Regions from separate parts of the Lysinibacillus sp. CD3-6 genome, predicted to be linked through region 4. Evidence: riboswitches for the same ligand, from Rfam matches in the RefSeq annotation. Region 4 holds a riboswitch; each other region holds the start of a gene.
The links. Region 4 has a riboswitch for thiamine pyrophosphate ahead of thiM (hydroxyethylthiazole kinase). Riboswitches for the same ligand answer to the same signal wherever they lie in the genome.

Region 1: linked by a shared signal. The riboswitch ahead of thiW (energy coupling factor transporter S component ThiW) and the one ahead of thiM (hydroxyethylthiazole kinase) in region 4 are both predicted to bind thiamine pyrophosphate.
Region 2: linked by a shared signal. The riboswitch ahead of thiC (phosphomethylpyrimidine synthase ThiC) and the one ahead of thiM (hydroxyethylthiazole kinase) in region 4 are both predicted to bind thiamine pyrophosphate.
Region 3: linked by a shared signal. The riboswitch ahead of thiT (energy-coupled thiamine transporter ThiT) and the one ahead of thiM (hydroxyethylthiazole kinase) in region 4 are both predicted to bind thiamine pyrophosphate.

What each region holds. Positions count from the first base shown of each region.
Region 1 covers NZ_CP085880.1:952,953-957,574, reverse strand. Annotated here, with positions in the region: gene FH508_RS04455 (ABC transporter substrate-binding protein) at 1-577, shown strand, start outside; gene FH508_RS04450 (MFS transporter) at 978-2,174, shown strand; TPP riboswitch at 2,230-2,337, shown strand; gene thiW (energy coupling factor transporter S component ThiW) at 2,559-3,050, shown strand; gene FH508_RS04440 (VWA domain-containing protein) at 3,108-4,622, opposite strand, start outside.
Region 2 covers NZ_CP085880.1:221,033-225,654, forward strand. Annotated here, with positions in the region: gene FH508_RS01020 (methyl-accepting chemotaxis protein) at 1-1,032, shown strand, start outside; gene FH508_RS01025 (AEC family transporter) at 1,309-2,238, shown strand; TPP riboswitch at 2,286-2,400, shown strand; gene thiC (phosphomethylpyrimidine synthase ThiC) at 2,549-4,327, shown strand; gene FH508_RS01035 (methyl-accepting chemotaxis protein) at 4,457-4,622, opposite strand, start outside.
Region 3 covers NZ_CP085880.1:4,163,086-4,167,707, reverse strand. Annotated here, with positions in the region: gene FH508_RS20735 (AAA family ATPase) at 1-2,348, shown strand, start outside; gene FH508_RS23995 (hypothetical protein) at 2,455-2,577, opposite strand; gene FH508_RS20730 (magnetosome magnetite crystal formation protein family) at 2,609-2,941, opposite strand; TPP riboswitch at 3,070-3,177, shown strand; gene thiT (energy-coupled thiamine transporter ThiT) at 3,298-3,858, shown strand; gene map (type I methionyl aminopeptidase) at 4,105-4,622, shown strand, end outside.
Region 4 covers NZ_CP085880.1:3,626,373-3,630,994, reverse strand. Annotated here, with positions in the region: gene thiI (tRNA uracil 4-sulfurtransferase ThiI) at 1-370, shown strand, start outside; gene FH508_RS18060 (alpha/beta-type small acid-soluble spore protein) at 585-797, shown strand; gene thiE (thiamine phosphate synthase) at 919-1,551, opposite strand; gene thiD (bifunctional hydroxymethylpyrimidine kinase/phosphomethylpyrimidine kinase) at 1,541-2,365, opposite strand; gene thiM (hydroxyethylthiazole kinase) at 2,365-3,120, opposite strand; TPP riboswitch at 3,209-3,307, opposite strand; gene mbcS (acyl-CoA synthetase MbcS) at 3,502-4,622, shown strand, end outside.

The DNA of each region.
Region 1 (4,622 bases), 2.1 Mb from region 4:
AAAACGTAAAGTCTTTTTAGTAGACGGTGCACGTGAAGTTATTGGCATGGGCTTAAATAGTCTTGGTCATTCTCTTAACTCGTTAAATAATCAAGAATTACGTCAAGCTACAAATAAGCTAATTACACTCGCTCCAAATGTGAAAGCAATCATCGGTGATGAAATTACACCTTTGATGATTAATAATGAAGCGGCTGTCGCCCTCACTTGGTCTGGTCAAGCAGCAGATATGTTATTCGAAAATGAAGATTTAGACTTCGCTGTTCCAGAGGAAGGCTCGAACTTGTGGTTTGACAATATGGTTATCCCAAAAACTTCGAAAAATGTTGATGGTGCACATGCTTTTATTAACTTTATGTTAAATGCGGAATCTGGTGCTCAAAATGCGGATTATGTAGGCTACTCTACTCCTAATATTGCAGCGACAAAATTAATGGATAAAGAAGTTGTAGCTGATGAGCGCTTCTACCCTTCCGAGGAGCAACGTAAAACATTAGAAGTATATAAAAACCTTGGTCCAGATTATTTAGGAAAATATAATGAATTGTTTTTAGAATTTAAAATGAGTATTCGATAAATACTAAAGAGAAAAAACAATATTTTTCTCTCTCAAAGCGTCGACAAAAGACATCAAGAGTTAAATATTTGATGTCTTTTGTCATTTTTTCTTTTAATCGTTCTAATATAGAATTTCACTTTCGATGTGTTCAGTTGATTGGAGCGGAGGTCAGCGACTCCTGCAGTAACACACAACACGTAAGAAGCAACAGACCACGCGCACCGAAATGATTGAGGCTTACCGTGTGCCCACGGGAAGCGACCGCAAGTAGCGGAAATCAACGGTATTATTCTGAGGAAAAACAATGTCTTCGTTCCGCTAACCAAGTCATTCACCTACGACTATAATCTGATAGCCAAGCAATATTTCTTTATGATAGACTTTAGGAATGTTTCAATAGAAAAAAGGGGGGTATACGATGACCCAGCAGAAGTCCAACAAGGCGGCTTTGTACATTTTAATGTTTAATATGTTTATCGCAATGGGGAGTATCGGAATTATTATTCCTGTCATGCCAAAGTACTTACACATATTTGGTGCTGCAGGACAAGTTCTTGGCATGTTAATTGCAACGTTCGCCTTTGCACAGTTTATATTTTCTCCAATTGCTGGGAATCTTTCGGATCGATATGGTCGAAAAAATTTGATTGTTTTTGGTCTGATTGTAACTGGTATTGGGCAAATTTCATTTGGGCTATCTACAGATGTGTGGATGCTTTTTGTTGCTCGTTTCTTAGGAGGGCTAGGTTCTGCCTTTATAGCACCTCCAATTATGGCATTTGTAGCAGATATCACAACGTATGAAGAACGAGGTAAAGGGATGGGCATGTTAGGTGCTGCTATGTCTCTTGGTTTTATGATTGGACCAGGTATTGGCGGGTTCCTCTCTAAAGTTAGTTTGCATTTCCCATTCTTTATGGCTGGAGGAGCGGCTATTATAGCCTCTATCCTTTCGTTGGTGTTATTACCTTCTACAAAACCAACTGCTGCTCAAAAAGCACAAAAGCAAGAAAATCTTGCGAAGCAGATGGCGCGTTCAGTCCAAATGCCTTACTTTGTCATGCTTATTATTATGCTAGTGTTTTCGTTCGGAATCGCCAATTTCCAAACGACATTATCATTATTTGTAACCGAGAAATTTAACTATACACCTCCAGATATTGCAATCATCTTAACTGTAGGTGGCGCATTCGGTGTTATTGTGCAAATGTTCATTATCACACCACTGTTTAAGCGCTATGGGGAAATGAAAGTTGTATTAGTCAATTTATTTATTGCTGCTGTAGCAATCTTCCTCATATTATTTGTTTCTGGCTTCGCATTAATTTTAGTTGTCGCAACAATTTTCTCTACGGCAACAACACTTATACGTCCAGCAGTCAACACACTGATTTCTAAGCTTGCTGGCAATGAGCAAGGCTTAGCCGCTGGACTTACCAATGCCTATATGAGTCTTGGAAATATGATTGGTCCTGCACTTGCGGGTCTTTTATTTGACTGGGATATGAACAGTCCGTATATATTCGGGTCGATTATTTTAATGACATGCTTCTTACTAGCGCTCATTTGGACCGTAAAAAAGGCTCCACATCTTATGCATCCTGATTCAAATTAGTCCATTGACAATTATTTCAAATATGGTACATTTATTATCGAAAAATTAAATCGTTTAACACCACTAGGGGAGTCTTTACAAGGCTGAGACGTATATGTTCATATACGGACCCTTTGAACCTGATCTAGTTCACACTAGCGGAGGGAAGTGGCGACACTTGCTTTTGTGTAATTTAAAAATGCAAGGCCGCTTCCTTTCGTTACTAGGAAGCGGCTTTTTTGTATTCATCAGGCAGTGCTATCGGCGATTTGTCCGATTTTATCGGCGATTTTGTGAGGTCTCTCGGCGATTTGCCCCGTTTTATCGGCGATTTCTCACATTTTATCGGCGATTCACTGAGTTCTATCGGCGATTCATCGCACAAAACTAAAAGGAGTAACTATCATGTCTATTCGAAAACTAACTACTATGGCTTTATTAGTAGCTATTGCAGTAGCAGGCTCTATTTTTGTCTCCATTCCAACTGGCATTGCACGTGCCTATCCTGTACAACATGCGATCAACGTCATCTGCGCCATTCTATTAGGTCCTATGCCTTCTATCGTCGTTGCTATAGTTACAGCATTGATTCGTATCTTAACAGGCACAGGCTCCCTTTTAGCGATTCCTGGAAGCGTCATCGGTGCGGCATGTGCGGCCTTTGCTTATAAATACAGTCGCAGCAATTGGCTTGCTGGTGCTGGTGAAGTATTTGGCACAGGTATTCTTGCCTCATTAGTCGCTGTTCCATATGCGCAATTATTTATGGGAACGTCTGTCGGTGCATTATTTTTTATGCCTGCATTTTTTACATCTAGTTTAATCGGGGCCGTTCTTGGCATGATGATGGCTAGCAGTCTACGGAAAACTGCGCCCCATTTTCTTATTACGAAATAGCTATGTTTATAAAAAAACGATGACACATGCTTTTTGCATTGTGCCATCGTTTTTTATTTATGAGCGTTTTTTCATGCCTTTTAATAACTGTGCAACATTCGTATCCTCTGACTGGACAGTCGCTTCTTCAACAGGCTTTTCTTTCTTTTGCCTTGTTATAAAGCTCCATCCAAAGCGTCGAATCGTAATATCTACGAAGAATAATAGCATCCCCGTTAATAGTAACCATGTTGCAATATTTTGGCGCTCTGCTCCTTTGTTGGTGAAATTACGGAACACGTCTTGTGGTTCTTTCAAGACAGAGCCACCCGTTTGCTTCGTTAGTTGCTCGACAAGTGTTTCATTCACAGGACGTAATTCATATTCTGCACTGTACGGTACGCTTAGACCAGCCTGGTAAATAGCCTGCTCTTCGTCAGCAATACGGAAAAAAATCAATCCTGGTTTCGCTTGCACAACTGCCCGTACTTGCGATGCGGAAATCGTTTCAAGCTGTAAATCAAGCTCCTCACCCGCTTCATCGACAGCGACAATATCTAAAAATGCTGCTTCATTTGTCGGATCAGTGATGAGAAATGAGCCGTCTGTATCGAGTCGTACATCATAGGCCACATCATTATAGCTTGGTAGCATTTGCGAAATGATTGTTTGCCAAAATGATCCCCATTCCTGCCATCTTGCCCAGTCACCAGCCCATTTCCCTGTCGAATCTGATGTGAAAGCAAAAGTTTTACCAAGCCCATATTGCCATTGGGCCAATACAGGGTCTTCCTTCTCACTTTCAGCTATCACAGCAGCTCCCTGCTTTGCCTTCGTGCCAATATATGCATTCATTTGTGGCACACCTTTTGCAAATAGTGTATTCCATCCAGTTGCATTATAAATTGTAGGATAAAACGGATTGTCCTCTATATAAGTACGGGAAATCATCGCTGTTTCACGGGATAAAATTGAAGGAATTGTTTGTTCATCAATAACATCATAGAAACGACCACTACCCATTTCACTTAATGACTGAAGTAAGTTGCCATCTGCATCTTGTCCAATCGCCACTGTAGAAAGTGTAATCCCTTGTTCCTTCCCATTTTCAATTAAATCCTCATAATTGCCTGATTGTGACTGTCCATCTGTTAGTAAAATAATATGCTTTCTCTGCAATTTTAAATCTGCCAAACTATCATATGCTGCTGAAAGGGAGCTATATATTTCCGTACCCCCACCAGGCGTCACTGATAAAATCGTATCGACTGCTTCCTCTTTATTACCAAGGGGGGCCGTTTCGATGATTTCCCAAGGGCGATCATCGAAGGCAATAAACCCGAGCGTATCCTCATCACGTAACATTTCCACTGATCGTGCGGCTGCTTCTTTCGCTAGCTCTAATTTTGAGCCATACATACTTCCTGAACGGTCTAGTACGATGACAAGTCCTAGCGATGGTAATTGCTCTTTACCTTTTATCTCCATTTCAACAGGTAACAATGTTTCAATCGGCGTTTTGAAATAGCCACCCAAGCCAAAGCTATTTTCACCACCGACCATTGTAAAACCAACACCGAAGTTTTTAACTGC
Region 2 (4,622 bases), 1.4 Mb from region 4:
GAAGGCGATTTAACGAAAAAAATAGACGAAAAACATATCAAATCAGATGAAATTGGTGCTGTTGCATTAGCCTATAATAATATGCTGGACAAAACGAATGATGCTATACATACAGTGCTAAATTCTTCTACAATACTTAATCAATCATCACATAATGTGAATGAAGCATTTAATGAAATTGTCGCCTCTAATCAGGAAGTATCTGTAGCTATCAATGAAATTGCGCAAGGTGCTTCGAAACAATCAGAGGATACGGAAGAAACGAATTATCGAATGATTGATTTATCTGAGCAAATTGACGCAATAACAATGCTTTCCAAGCAAATGGATGCACTGTCGATAAAAACAAAAGCTTCTACAGAGCAGGGCATGAAAGAAGTTGAAAGTTTACGTGACCGAAATGCTGAAACGAACGAAATGAATGTCCGTATTCAAGGTCAGATGGAATCCTTATCTAGTAACATCAGAAATATCAACCAAATTATTGTCTCTATTCAAGGAATAACGGAGCAAACTAACTTATTAGCATTAAATGCAAGTATTGAGGCTGCTCGTGCGGGAGAGCATGGAAAAGGCTTTGCAGTTGTAGCAGAAGAAGTTCGTAAACTAGCGGAACAGTCTAAAAACGAAACAGAGATTATTAAGAAAACTGTAACTAGCATTCTAGAAGACGCAAATCAAACGGTGTCTGTTATCGCTTCAAATGCAGATTTAATGCAAGCTCAAAATGAATCAGTGCAAAATACAGAGCTAGCTTTTAAAGATAATAATGAGCTTTCTCATTCTATTGCAACGTCAATTAATGAGTTATTATCAAACCTTTCACAAATGCTAGAGCAAAAAGATCAGGCAATTACAGCAATTCAAAGTATTTCTGCCGTTTCAGAGGAAACTGCGGCTTCTGCAGAGCAAGTAAGTGCATCTGCTGTGGATCAACAGGCAGAAATGCAAAAGGTTGCAGAATCTATTAATAATATGAACCAAATCTCTAAAGAACTACAAGAAGTCGTGAACCGATTTAAACTTGCTTAATGATTTTTAAATTGTAGTAGGTAGTAGGAATCGCCGATAAAATCATGGAAATCGCCGATAGACGTGGAGGAATCGCCGATACTTCTTCGGAAATCGCCGATACCCTGTGGGAAATCGCCGATAAAACTTCTTTAATATCCTTTGTAGATAAGTTGAGATTGAGGCTGTCCTTTTCTAAGGACAGCCTCTTTTTATAGCAACAGCTTGAGCCGAGAGTGGCATTGACCTAGTTTGCGAACAGTTTTACTATAGAAAGATGAAAGGGGGTCGCCTCACATGATGTATCTCGGTATGATTTTCTTTAAAATTGTTGCACCTATTTTGGTGTTGCTTGTACTTGGTGCGTTTTTACAAAAGAAATTTCAATTTAACTTAAAAGCACTATCTCAGCTTATTACATATTGTTTTATGCCAGCAGCTGTGTTTGTAAATTTATATGAAACAAGTGTGGAACTATCGGTGCTAGGTGAAGTGGCGCTATTTATTGTGCTTTTTATTGGGAGTCAGATGTTGCTTGGTCACTTTATAGCTAAGGGACTAGGCTTAAAGAAAACCGAGGCAGCTGTATTTAAAAATAGTGTTGTCCTTATTAACTCTGGCAACTATGGTATTCCAGTGGCACAAATGATTTTTGTGACACAACCAATTGGGGTGGCAATTCAAGTTATTCTCGTTATTTTTCAAAATGTAACGACCTATACATATGGTTTATATAATTTAATTTCTTCAACAAAGTCAGGCATGGCCATTGTGAAGGACTTTCTAAAAATGCCGATTATTCATGCGCTCATTATAGGTGTAGCAATGAATTTCTTTAATATTGGCATTCCCCAATTTATTCGTATTCCAATTGACCACGTTGCTGATGGATTTATCGCTGTTGCTCTTATTACGCTTGGTGCACAGCTATCTCAGCTTGAAATTAAATCAATGTTCAATAAAACTGTGTTTGTCAGCTGTTTTACACGTTTAGTAGTAGGACCTGCCGTTGCATTACTTATAATTTTTGTTCTCGGCTTAGAGGGTGTTGTGGCCCAATCGCTCTTTATTGCAAGTGCATTCCCAACGTCGCGTAATAGCTCGAGTTTAGCGCTTGAATATGATTTAGGGTCAGAAACCGCTGCACAAACAGTGCTTTTTTCGACGATTGTTAGCTGTATTACAGTAACAATTGTAATTTATTTGGCAGAAATGCTTTTTACTTAATGACTTCCATCTATTAGGAATATCTGTTACACTAGCATCAAACTGAATAGCTTAACTAGGGGAGTCCGATGAGTCGGGCTGAGAGGGAAACGCATTGAGGTTTCTTGACCCTTTGGACCTGATCTGGCTCATACCAGCGTGGGAAAGTTAATGAACTTCGCACTCCTTATACTTTGCGATAAATGTAACCTTACATGTACAGCCGGATCCAATATTTTTTGGATTCGGCTTTTTGTTTGTAATGCTACTTGTTGGAGTGGGCTAGATTCGGTCCTTTTCATAATTTACGAAAAAGGGAGCGGAATAGTAAATGACAACAGTTAGCGAAAAAAACATGAACATTATGACAAGCTTTGACGGGAGTAAAAAAGTATATTTAGAAGGAACACGACCAGATATTTTAGTGCCAATGCGTGAAATTAAGCTAAGCCCCACAACAGGTAGCTTTGGTGAAGAGGAGAATGCACCAGTAAGGGTATATGATACGAGTGGCCCTTATACAGATCCTACTTACAAAGTGGATATAACAAAAGGTTTGCCAGCTTTGCGTAGTGCGTGGATTAAAGAACGGGGCGATGTAGAGGAGTACGAGGGACGTACCATTAAGCCTGAGGATAATGGCTTCCGCAACGCGGATGACCCGCGCATAAAGGAAAATGTTTTTCCGAACCTTTCTCGCAAACCTTTACGTGCGAAAAAAGGCCGCAATGTGACTCAACTGCATTATGCAAGACAAGGAATTATTACTCCAGAAATGGAATTTGTGGCGATTCGTGAAAATTTAAAACCTGAATTTGTTCGTGCGGAAATTGCTGCGGGCCGTGCTATCATGCCATCTAATATCAATCATCCAGAGGCAGAACCGATGATTATCGGTCGTAACTTCCATGTAAAAATTAACGCTAATATTGGGAATTCAGCAGTAACCTCATCCATCGCTGAGGAAGTTGAAAAAATGACATGGGCAACACGATGGGGTGCTGATAATATTATGGATTTATCTACTGGTAAGCACATTCATACAACTCGTGAATGGATTATTCGGAATGCCGCTGTGCCTGTTGGAACAGTACCCATTTATCAGGCGCTTGAAAAGGTAAATGGCGTTGCCGAGGATTTAACGTGGGAGGTGTATCGGGACACGCTAATCGAGCAGGCTGAACAAGGGGTTGATTACTTCACGATTCACGCAGGTGTGTTGCTGCGCTATGTACCGCTTACAGCTAATCGTGTAACGGGCATTGTATCGCGGGGAGGCTCGATTATGGCACAGTGGTGTCTATTCCATCATCAAGAAAACTTCTTATATACTCATTTTGAAGAGATTTGTGACATTATGAAAACATATGATGTAGCCTTTTCATTAGGGGATGGTTTACGACCTGGCTCAATTGCAGATGCCAATGACGAGGCGCAGTTCGCAGAGCTTGAAACGCTAGGGGAGTTAACGCAAATTGCGTGGAAGCACGATGTACAAGTGATGGTAGAGGGACCTGGGCATGTGCCAATGCATCTTATTAAGGAAAATATGGACAAGCAATTGGAAGTTTGTAAAGAAGCACCGTTTTATACATTGGGTCCTCTCACAACAGATATTGCGCCTGGCTATGATCACATTACGTCAGCAATTGGTGCTGCAATGATTGGCTGGTTTGGAACAGCCATGCTGTGCTATGTAACACCGAAGGAACATTTAGGGTTACCAAATAGAGAAGATGTTCGTGTAGGTGTTATCACATATAAAATTGCGGCACATGCAGCGGATTTAGCTAAAGGTCATCCTGGTGCCCAGCAGCGAGATGACGCTCTTTCAAAGGCTCGCTTTGAGTTTCGTTGGCGTGATCAATTTAATTTATCGTTAGATCCAGAGCGAGCTGTAGAATATCATGATGAGACTTTACCAGCAGAAGGAGCAAAAACGGCACATTTTTGCTCGATGTGTGGTCCTAAGTTTTGCAGTATGAGAATTTCTCAAGATATTCGTAACTATGCGAAAGAAAAAGATTTAAATACGACAGAAGCTATTCATCAAGGGATGCAGGAAAAGGCAAAAGAATTTCAAGACGCTGGGAGCAGACTATATCAGTGATAAAGAACTAGAAACTAGAGCACGGTAGTTGAAGCGAAAAGTATTCATCGGAGCGGATAACCATTTTTACGGCAAAAAAGTGTTAGATTGATGGCAATCAATCTAACACTTTTTCTTTTTTGCCTGCTTTTAGACTTTAAATTTATTGATCTCTTCTTGAAGGGTTATTGCCTCATCACTTAATGATTTCGCAACATCGTTAACCTCTTGAATGATTGCTGCCTGCTCTTGAATGGCAGCAGCTATTAATTCAGATTGCTGGGCCGCATTTTTTGCCACGGATGACATTTCGTTA
Region 3 (4,622 bases), 540 kb from region 4:
CTCTAGAAGAGGAGCAATTCTATTATAATGCTAGTATTCGAACGGAACAAATGCGCTATGAAGAAGCTTATGCCAATCATCAAAAAGAACAAGAATATTACAGTATGGCAAAAGCGCTTAACGAACAATTTGATCAACAGGCACAACGACAAGCACGTTTGCAATTGCTGATGCAGCAACGAGAAAAATATACTTCGATGGAACAAGAAATACAGTTAGCGGAGCAAGCAAATCGTCTCATTATGCTCGAACAACAGTGTGTGGACTTGCGGACAGAACAAAATCGTAAAGAACAGCTTTATCAGCAGGCTACAATTAATCATCACAATGCAGTAGAACAGCTAAAGAAAGTGCAACAATTGTATACAGAGGAAGAAGCAAAAGAGCCAGAGCGTCAGCACATATTGCAACAGGAAATAGAGCTACTAGCGTTGGTGCCGAAATTTGAAGCATTTGAAAGTACCCAGCAAAATTTGGGGATAATTGAACAGCTTGTTGAAAGTTCAAAACGTGCAGTAGCTGATAATCTTGCTATTTTAGAAAAAGAACAGATGCTAGTTCGGCAATTAACCGCAACAATTGAGCAATATGAAAAGCAGATGGAACCTTATGCAGGCTATTTAGAACAGCTTCCTATACTTAAAGAACAAGTAACACTATTAGCTCAAATTGAAAAATATGAGCGAGCGTGTAAGGAAGCTGAGCGAGCTATGAATAATGCCCATGAGCAATACCAAGAAAGTAAGCAAGCGCTTCAAACAAAAGAGCAACAATGGATTACGGGACAGGCTAGCATATTAGCCGCTAAGTTGAAGGACGGAGATCCATGCCCTGTTTGCGGTAGTACAACACATCAACTCACACATAGAGAACCGTTAGAAGTAGTAGATGAAGCAGAGCTAGAATCTTTACGAACGATGACCAATGCAATGGAGCGTAAATATTTGGAGCAAGATGCGACGTTAAAAACAACTAAACAACTGCTTCAAGAGGCAACAGAGCAATTAAATGCTTATCATATTTCAATAGATAATCGATTAGAACTGACATCTTCTTTACATTTTATTGAACAACAAGTTACAGTTTTAAAAATAGTGAAGGATCAACTGTCTGTCGCACGAACTAAGCTAAAGGGACAACACGAAAAAAATGAACAGCTTCAACAAAAACAACTACAATTAGAGCAACATTTTGCAGAGCAGTCGAAAGAGTTAATAAAACAGCAAGCGATTGTAGAAGAACAGCAAAAGCAAATTCCGAAACACATACAGTCATTACAAGCGTTAAAACAAACGATTGCAGATGTAGGTTCGCAAAAAATGGCGTTACAGTCAGCTTGGAACGCGATTCAGCAAAATTTACAGGCGACTAAGGAAGCAACAAATAAGGCTTCTATGACAGAAGAACTTGCAAAAACAGCCTATGAGGAATTGCTAAATAAACTGAATGAAAAGCGTGAACAGTTTTTAGTAAGCATGAAAGATGTGGGGTTTGCAGCCTATGAAGAATACGCTGCTGCAAAGCGAAGTGATAGTGAAATCGAAGACTTACGGAAAGCATGTCGTGATTATGCCTTACAATCACATTCCTTACAGCAACAAATTGCAGATGGAGCAAAGCATCTTGAAGGAAAAGAAAAGCAAAATCTAGAGGAATTAGAGGAAAAGCTTGAGATGCTCCGTGCCACATATGAGGAAGCATTTAAAACTTTGCAACAGACGCAAAGCTATGCAAAGGCATGTGCTGATTTTATTGTTAAAGTAGAGGATACTGCAAAGGAAATACGTGTACTTGAACAAGAGGCAGGACGTGTAAAAGAGCTTTACACAGTGTTGAATGGCCAAAATCCGAAAAAACTTTCCTTTGAGCGATATATTCAAATTAATTATTTAGATAAAATCACTGCAGCAGCAAATATCCGATTATTCCACTTATCCAATGGACAGTTTGAATTGCGCCGTTCAGATCGATTAGAGAAGCATGCGAAGCAAAGTGGACTTGGCTTGGATGTCTATGATGCGTACACAGACCAATTAAGAGATGTTAAAACATTATCAGGTGGGGAGAAGTTTAATGCATCATTAAGTCTTGCATTAGGTATGGCGGATGTAATTCAAAGCTTCCAAGGTAATATTCGTATCGAAACAATGTTTATCGACGAGGGCTTCGGTTCATTAGATGAGGAAGCGTTAAATAAAGCAATTGACACGCTAATTGATTTACAAGACTCTGGAAGAATGATTGGCGTTATTTCACATGTAGCTGAGTTGAAAGCTGCAATGCCTGCAGTATTACACGTCGAAAAAACGTTGAGCGGACATAGCACAACCCATTTTGAAGTAAAATAAGTGCCAGGCACTCAAACATAGTAAAAACCCACGAAGACTCCTGCGGCTTACATTGTGCCTACTGGAAAGCGATGTGGGTTTTTACGTTATAGGAGCCCATTGGCTATTATTTTTTGTGTGTCGTTACGTTAGGTGTTGTTCCTTTTTTTGCTGCGACCACTTTTTTGACAATCGGAATAACGATGGGCGCTAATTTTATTGCAGTTTTAACTACCTTCGATACTTTCATGAATACGACAGCTCCTTAATACTAAAAATTTTTAACGAATAACTCGTACAGCTTGAACAATATTCCAAATGACAATGCCTAATGAAACTAGTAAATAAATGCCAAAAGATACAAACCATATGATAATAAATGTATTCCCATTAGAAGAAGGATCAAACGTGTTCAATGATATTGTAGAAAATACAAAGACGATAAAGAAAATGATACCGAAGATAAATGGTATTAAGTGAGATATAAGTGCTCTAATGGAATGTCTCTTGACATCACTATCTTTTGATACAAAATAAACGATTACTGGAACGATAAATGGTGCAAAAAAAATACTGAGATAACTAAAGGCAGATAAAATTTTTTGATTCTCCATAGTAGTCCCTCCTTTTAAATTATTTACGCATAGAAAACGCGAAAGTTTCAAAAAAATTAATGTGGAAAAGGTTGTAATTGCATAAGGGTTTACGTACAATGAGGATGTTCAACAAAATAATAAGATGTAACGACCACAAGGGGAGCTGATGATGTCAGCTGAGACTGGGCACGTAATGCCTTTACTCTTCGAACCTGTAAGTTAACGCTTGCGTAGGGATGTGGATAGAAACCGACACTTTTACGATGTGAGGCTCTGTCCTGGCATCGTTTTTTTATGCCAGTTGACATGCATATCAAAAAGATTTCTATTCCTGCTCTTGTATCCTACATCGGAACAAAGGAGAGAATAATAAAATGGACAAAAAAAGATTACTCATGTTGATGGAAATTGCAATTTTTGCAGCGCTAGGACTTGTACTCGATCAAGTTTCTTTTAAAGTATGGGCGCAAGGTGGCTCCGTAAGCCTAGTAATGATACCGATCATCTTAATGGCATTACGTTGGGGGCTCTTAGCTGGACTAACAACAGGTTTACTAATTGGAGTTATGCAAACGATGTTTGGCGCTTATATTGTGCATTGGCTACAAGGCTTACTAGATTACGGTGTAGCATTTACGGTCGTTGGTTTAGCGGCAGTAGTACGTGGACCTATATTTAAAGCGACAGCCGCTTTGAACAAAAAGAAAATGGCCCTTTACATTGTAATCGGTACAGTATTAGCAGGTTTCCTACGTTATTTAGCCCATACAATTGCAGGGGCTGTATTTTTTGCAGAATATGCAGGCGAGCAAAACGCATGGATTTATTCAATCATATACAATGGAACATACATGCTTCCAGCAACAATATTAACAGCGATCGTTGGTGTGATATTATTTACAGCTGCACCCCAATTAATGCAACGAAAATCATAAACACGATAAGACTGTCCCAAAAGTGAAAATAGTATGCTAAGTGTAACTTAGTGTGCTATTTTTTTTTATATTTCAAGACAATTGGGTCGCTGTTGTTAGTACCAGAACTTCTAAAAGGGTCTGTTTTTTACTTGTCTGGTACTTATGAAATAATGTTAGCATAGAATAATTAAAGCGTTTGGCGTTATGGACATATAAAGTTATGTTATATTAATGAATAGATATTAGATGAAAGGGACGTTATAAATGATTGTAAAAACGCAAGAAGAAATTGAAGCCTTTAAAAAAATTGGTCGCATTTGTGCAGAAATTCGTGAGGCAATGAAAGTAGCTACAAAACCTGGTGTGACAACACTTGAATTAGATGAAATTGCAGGCCGTATGTTTGCTGAAGCAGGAGCTATTTCTGGTCCTAAAGGTGAATATGATTTCCCAGGATACACATGTATTAGTGTGAATGAGGAAGTTGCCCATGGTATTCCAGGACAACGAGTTATTAAAGAAGGGGATATTGTCAATATTGACGTATCAGGTTCTCTAAATGGCTATTTTGCAGATACAGGTATTTCATTTGTAGTAGGTGAAGGGTACGAAGATAAGGAAAAACTTTGCCGCGTAGCAAAAAGTGCCTTTGACCGCGCTATGACAAAAGTAAAAGCTGGTTCTAAATTAAACCAAATTGGGAAAGCTGTAGAGCGTGAAGCTTATGCAAACGATTTAACTGTCATTATGAATTTAACAGGTCATGGTTTAGGGCGTTCATT
Region 4 (4,622 bases):
TAATGCACTTGCTATTGTCACAGGGGAAAGTCTTGGACAAGTAGCAAGTCAGACGCTTGAAAGCTTAACAGCTATTAACGCAGTTACGAATACACCAATTTTGCGTCCTCTTATATCGAGTGATAAATTAGACATTATTGAAATTGCGGAGAAAATCGGCACATATGAAACGTCAATTCAGCCATTTGAAGATTGTTGTACAATCTTCACGCCTGCTAGTCCGAAAACGAAACCAAAGCTTGAAAAAGTAGAGCATTATGAAAGCTTTTCTGATTTTGAAGACCTAATTGAGCGTGCTGTAAAAAACCGTGAAGTGTACATTTTCCCGAAAAAAGACCAGCCTACAGATAAATTTGCAGATTTATTATAAAAAAATTACGTGCGTAACAAATAAATTCGTTATTGTTTTTCGTTTATTTAAAAACGCCATTTAATAAGAAGGAAACCGTCTCAAAAACGTATTTGGGACGGTTTTTTTTAATATTTACTAGCTTATTTCCTTTAGAGTTACATTTTACCTTTAATTTTTTCGTATTAAAAAACAAATATCGCACATTCTATATTCACAAGGAGGTGAGACAGACATGACAAACAACAATGGTAGTTCAAACAAGCTTGCAGTACCTGGTGTACAACAAGCACTTGATCAAATGAAATACGAAATTGCACAAGAATTTGGTGTTCAATTAGGAGCTGATGCTTCAGCTCGTGCTAACGGTTCCGTTGGTGGTGAAATCACTAAACGTCTTGTACAAATGGCAGAATCTCAATTAAAAGGTATGCCAAAAAACCAATAATTGCAGAATAAGCAATTATTGAACTTAAAACCAGTGACCGTAAAAGGCACTGGTTTTAGTTTGTTTAAATTTAGTTTTTTTATGCCATGACTTCTTGTATACATACGTGCAACAATGCAAATTACAAAGACAATGATTTGAAGGTTGAAACTGTTTTTTGAATATCATTGCTTTCGCAAATAGCTGAAATAACCGCTACGCCATCTGCACCTGCTTTAAAAACAGCAAGTGCATTGTTGCAGTCTATGCCACCAATTGCGACGATCGGCAATTGCGGATACATGTTTCTTGCTTGTTGTAAAAACTCAGTTCCACTAGGTGGTTTTGCATCGCTTTTGGACGTCGTTGCATAAATAGGACCAATCCCTACATAATCCGCTCCATATGTTAAAGCAATTTGTAATTCAGTGGCTGTATGAACCGAAACACCAAGAATCATTTGTCCAATTTTTTGTCGCACTAGTGAGATGGGATGGTCGTCTTGACCAATGTGAAGGCCATCTGCCTTAAGCTTTAGAGCAAGGTCGATATCATCATTCACAATAAAGGGAACGTTGTATTTTCTGCATAGGTTTTGACATTGACGTGCAAATTGTTCATAGTGCTCATTCGTCAATGCTTGTTGTCCTTTTTCACGAAACTGAAACATCGTAATGCCTGCTTGCAATGCGGATTCAAGTATTTCTAAAGGTTGTCTATTTTTTACGTTCGCTGTGCCCATTATAAAATAAAGCTGTAAATCACTACGTTTCATGAATGGTTACCTCACAAGTATCGAGAAATTTTTTGTAAGCAAAATGATTTGTCGGCCCATTGCCATTGCCAATCAATAAATCATGGCTAATGGCTAGCTGAATAAACTTTTTCGCTTCAATAATCGCTTGTTTTAAAGGCATTTTCTGACCGATAAAAGCGGTTAATGCAGCAGAAAATGTACATCCCGTTCCATGTGTATTTTTCGTTGCGATTCGAGTAGATTGCATAGAAAATGTTTTACCATCATTGAAGAATACATAATCTGTTGCAAAGTTATCATCCTGTAGATGACCACCTTTAATAATGACACATTGAACACCTAGCTTTAATAATGACTGTGCAGCTTGTTGGATGTCTGATAAATTGTGTATTTTGCTTGCTGTAAGCGTCTCCGCTTCAGGGATGTTAGGTGTGACGATTGTAGCAAGCGGTAATAGAGCGTTTTTTAACGCCTCAACTGCTTCTTGCTGTAATAAGTTTTCGCCACCTTTGGCGATCATTACAGGATCAACGATAAGTGGAATATTTAAATTAGACATAGCTCCTGCAATAGTATGAATTATATCTGAGGAGAAAAGCATGCCTGTTTTTATTGCACTAATTGAAAAATCCTCAAGCAGTGAATGAAGTTGTTTATTTACAAAAGCTTGATCAATTGGAAGCACCCCGCTCACACCTAAAGTATTTTGTGCTGTTAAAGCGGTAATAACGGATGTCCCGAATACATTTAATTCTTGGAAAGTTTTTAAATCAGCTTGAATACCAGCTCCACCACCGCTATCTGAGCCAGCTATTGTCGTCACAATATGCATTATTTTTCACCGTCCTTCGATAAACGGTGAAGCTCATTTAAGACGGACACTGCGAAATCACCATTATATGGCGCACAAGAAGCGGCATGTTCAGCAACTTTTTTATAGCTCGTTAATGTATGGCACAACTGAGTAAATGGCTCATTACCTGCCATATAAGCTGCACAGCAAATAGCACTTAACAAACAACCCGTCCCTGTAACTTCTGTCATGCGAGCGTTTCCACCAATAATCCATTTAGATTGCTCACCATCAGTAATAAAATCTTTTTCACCAGTTACAATGACAATGCACTTATATTTTTTAGAAATCTCTTGTGCTTTATCTTCAACAGATATGGAGCCGCTGCCACTATCCACACCTTTTTGTTGCCAATGAACATTAGCAATCGCGGCAAGCTCACCGATATTGCAACGAATAACAGCAAAGTGAACCGCTTCTAATAATTGCTGTACCGTTTGTTTACGTAAAGTTGTTGCCCCAACACCAACAGGGTCCAAAATCACAGGTATACCTAGCGCGTTTGCTTTTTTACCAGCAAGGAACATCGATTGTTTTGTACGGGTAGTAAGCGTGCCAATATTAATTAATAAGGCTGATGCAATCGATACCATTTCTTCAACTTCGGTTGATTCATCGGCCATGACAGGTGAAGCACCAATTGCTAATAATCCATTTGCTTGGAAATTGGCAACTACATAATTGGTAATACAGTGAATCAATGGCTGTCTTTTACGAATAGTTTGAAAAATCATCGTAGTCCTCCTTTTTTGGATGGACGTAAGCATGCAAAAAAGCTCTTTTTCGTGCGAAGTGTACACGTAAAAAGAGCTTATCATCAGTAATAAGATGTGTGTTGCTCCCTACGTCAGTATTAACTAACAGGTTCAAAGGGTCAGGTTTTACCTTCTCAACTCGTTATGAGTCCCCCTGCAATCATGAATTTTTTAGTTGTCCAAAATGTAACATACCTATTCTCAGTATTCAATAGCATTTTATCATTATCTGGAAAGCAGTGACTGATGCCATATAATAAACCATGATAATTGTCATGACTTTGTGAAAATAAGGTCCATCCATTGAAAATCATAAAAAATGAGTTTTATAATAAACCTAGCAATAAGGAGGCAGTTATTATGAAAAGACAGGATTTAATCGCACCAGAATGGTATAACATTGTTGAGGAGATTGAGAAGTATGCTCAGGACCCTTCTAAAAAAGCATTAATTGTTTATAACAATCATGAAGAAATTCAACATATTACATATGCAAATTTACTTGAAAAAGCAAATCAGGCGGCCCATGTATTTACTTCGCAAGGACTAACAAAAGGTGATGTGCTTTTAGTAATGGTTCCAAGATCTGTTGAGGCATATATCGTATACATAGCAGCATTGAAAGCGGGCTTAACGATTATTCCAAGCTCAGAAATGTTGCGCACAAAGGATATTGAATACCGCATTACACATGCAAATGCCAAAGGAATAATTGCTTACGAGCCATATATTGAGCAATTTGATGAAGTAAATAATCTAAAGGGTATTTTGCAATATGTAATTGGTCATGCGCATGCCCCATGGCAACCGTTGCTTGAAAAAATGGAGGAGCATCCTACAAACTATACGAATCCTACACCAACAAAAAGTACAGACACTGCTTTTTTAGCCTATACAAGTGGAACAACGGGCAATCCTAAAGCAGCTGTTCATACGCATAGCTGGGGTTATGCTCATTTACGGACAACAGCACCAAATTGGTTAGGTGTACAGGAAAATGATATAGTATGGGCTACTGCGGCACCTGGATGGCAAAAATGGATTTGGAGTCCGTTCCTTGCAACTTTAGGCAGTGGTGCAACAGCCTTTGTCTATAAAGGCAAATTCGATGCATCAACTTATTTGTCGTTGCTTGAAAAATTTAAAGTAAATGTATTATGTTGTACACCGACAGAGTATCGATTTATGGCAGCACTCAATAATTTACAGGATTATAATTTAAGCGAAATCCGCCAAGCAGTATCAGCGGGAGAACCATTGAATAGTGAAGTTGTAAAAGTGTTCATAGAAACATTTGATATCCAGGTTCGAGATGGCTACGGTCAAACTGAAAATACATTACTTGTAGGGACAATGGTTGGCATGGAAGCGCGCGTCGGGTCAATGGGGAAACCGACACCAGGAAATACAGTAGAAATAATCGACGACCTTGGAAATCCTGTGTCTGAAGGTGTAGTTGGGGATATTGCCGTGCATCGTGA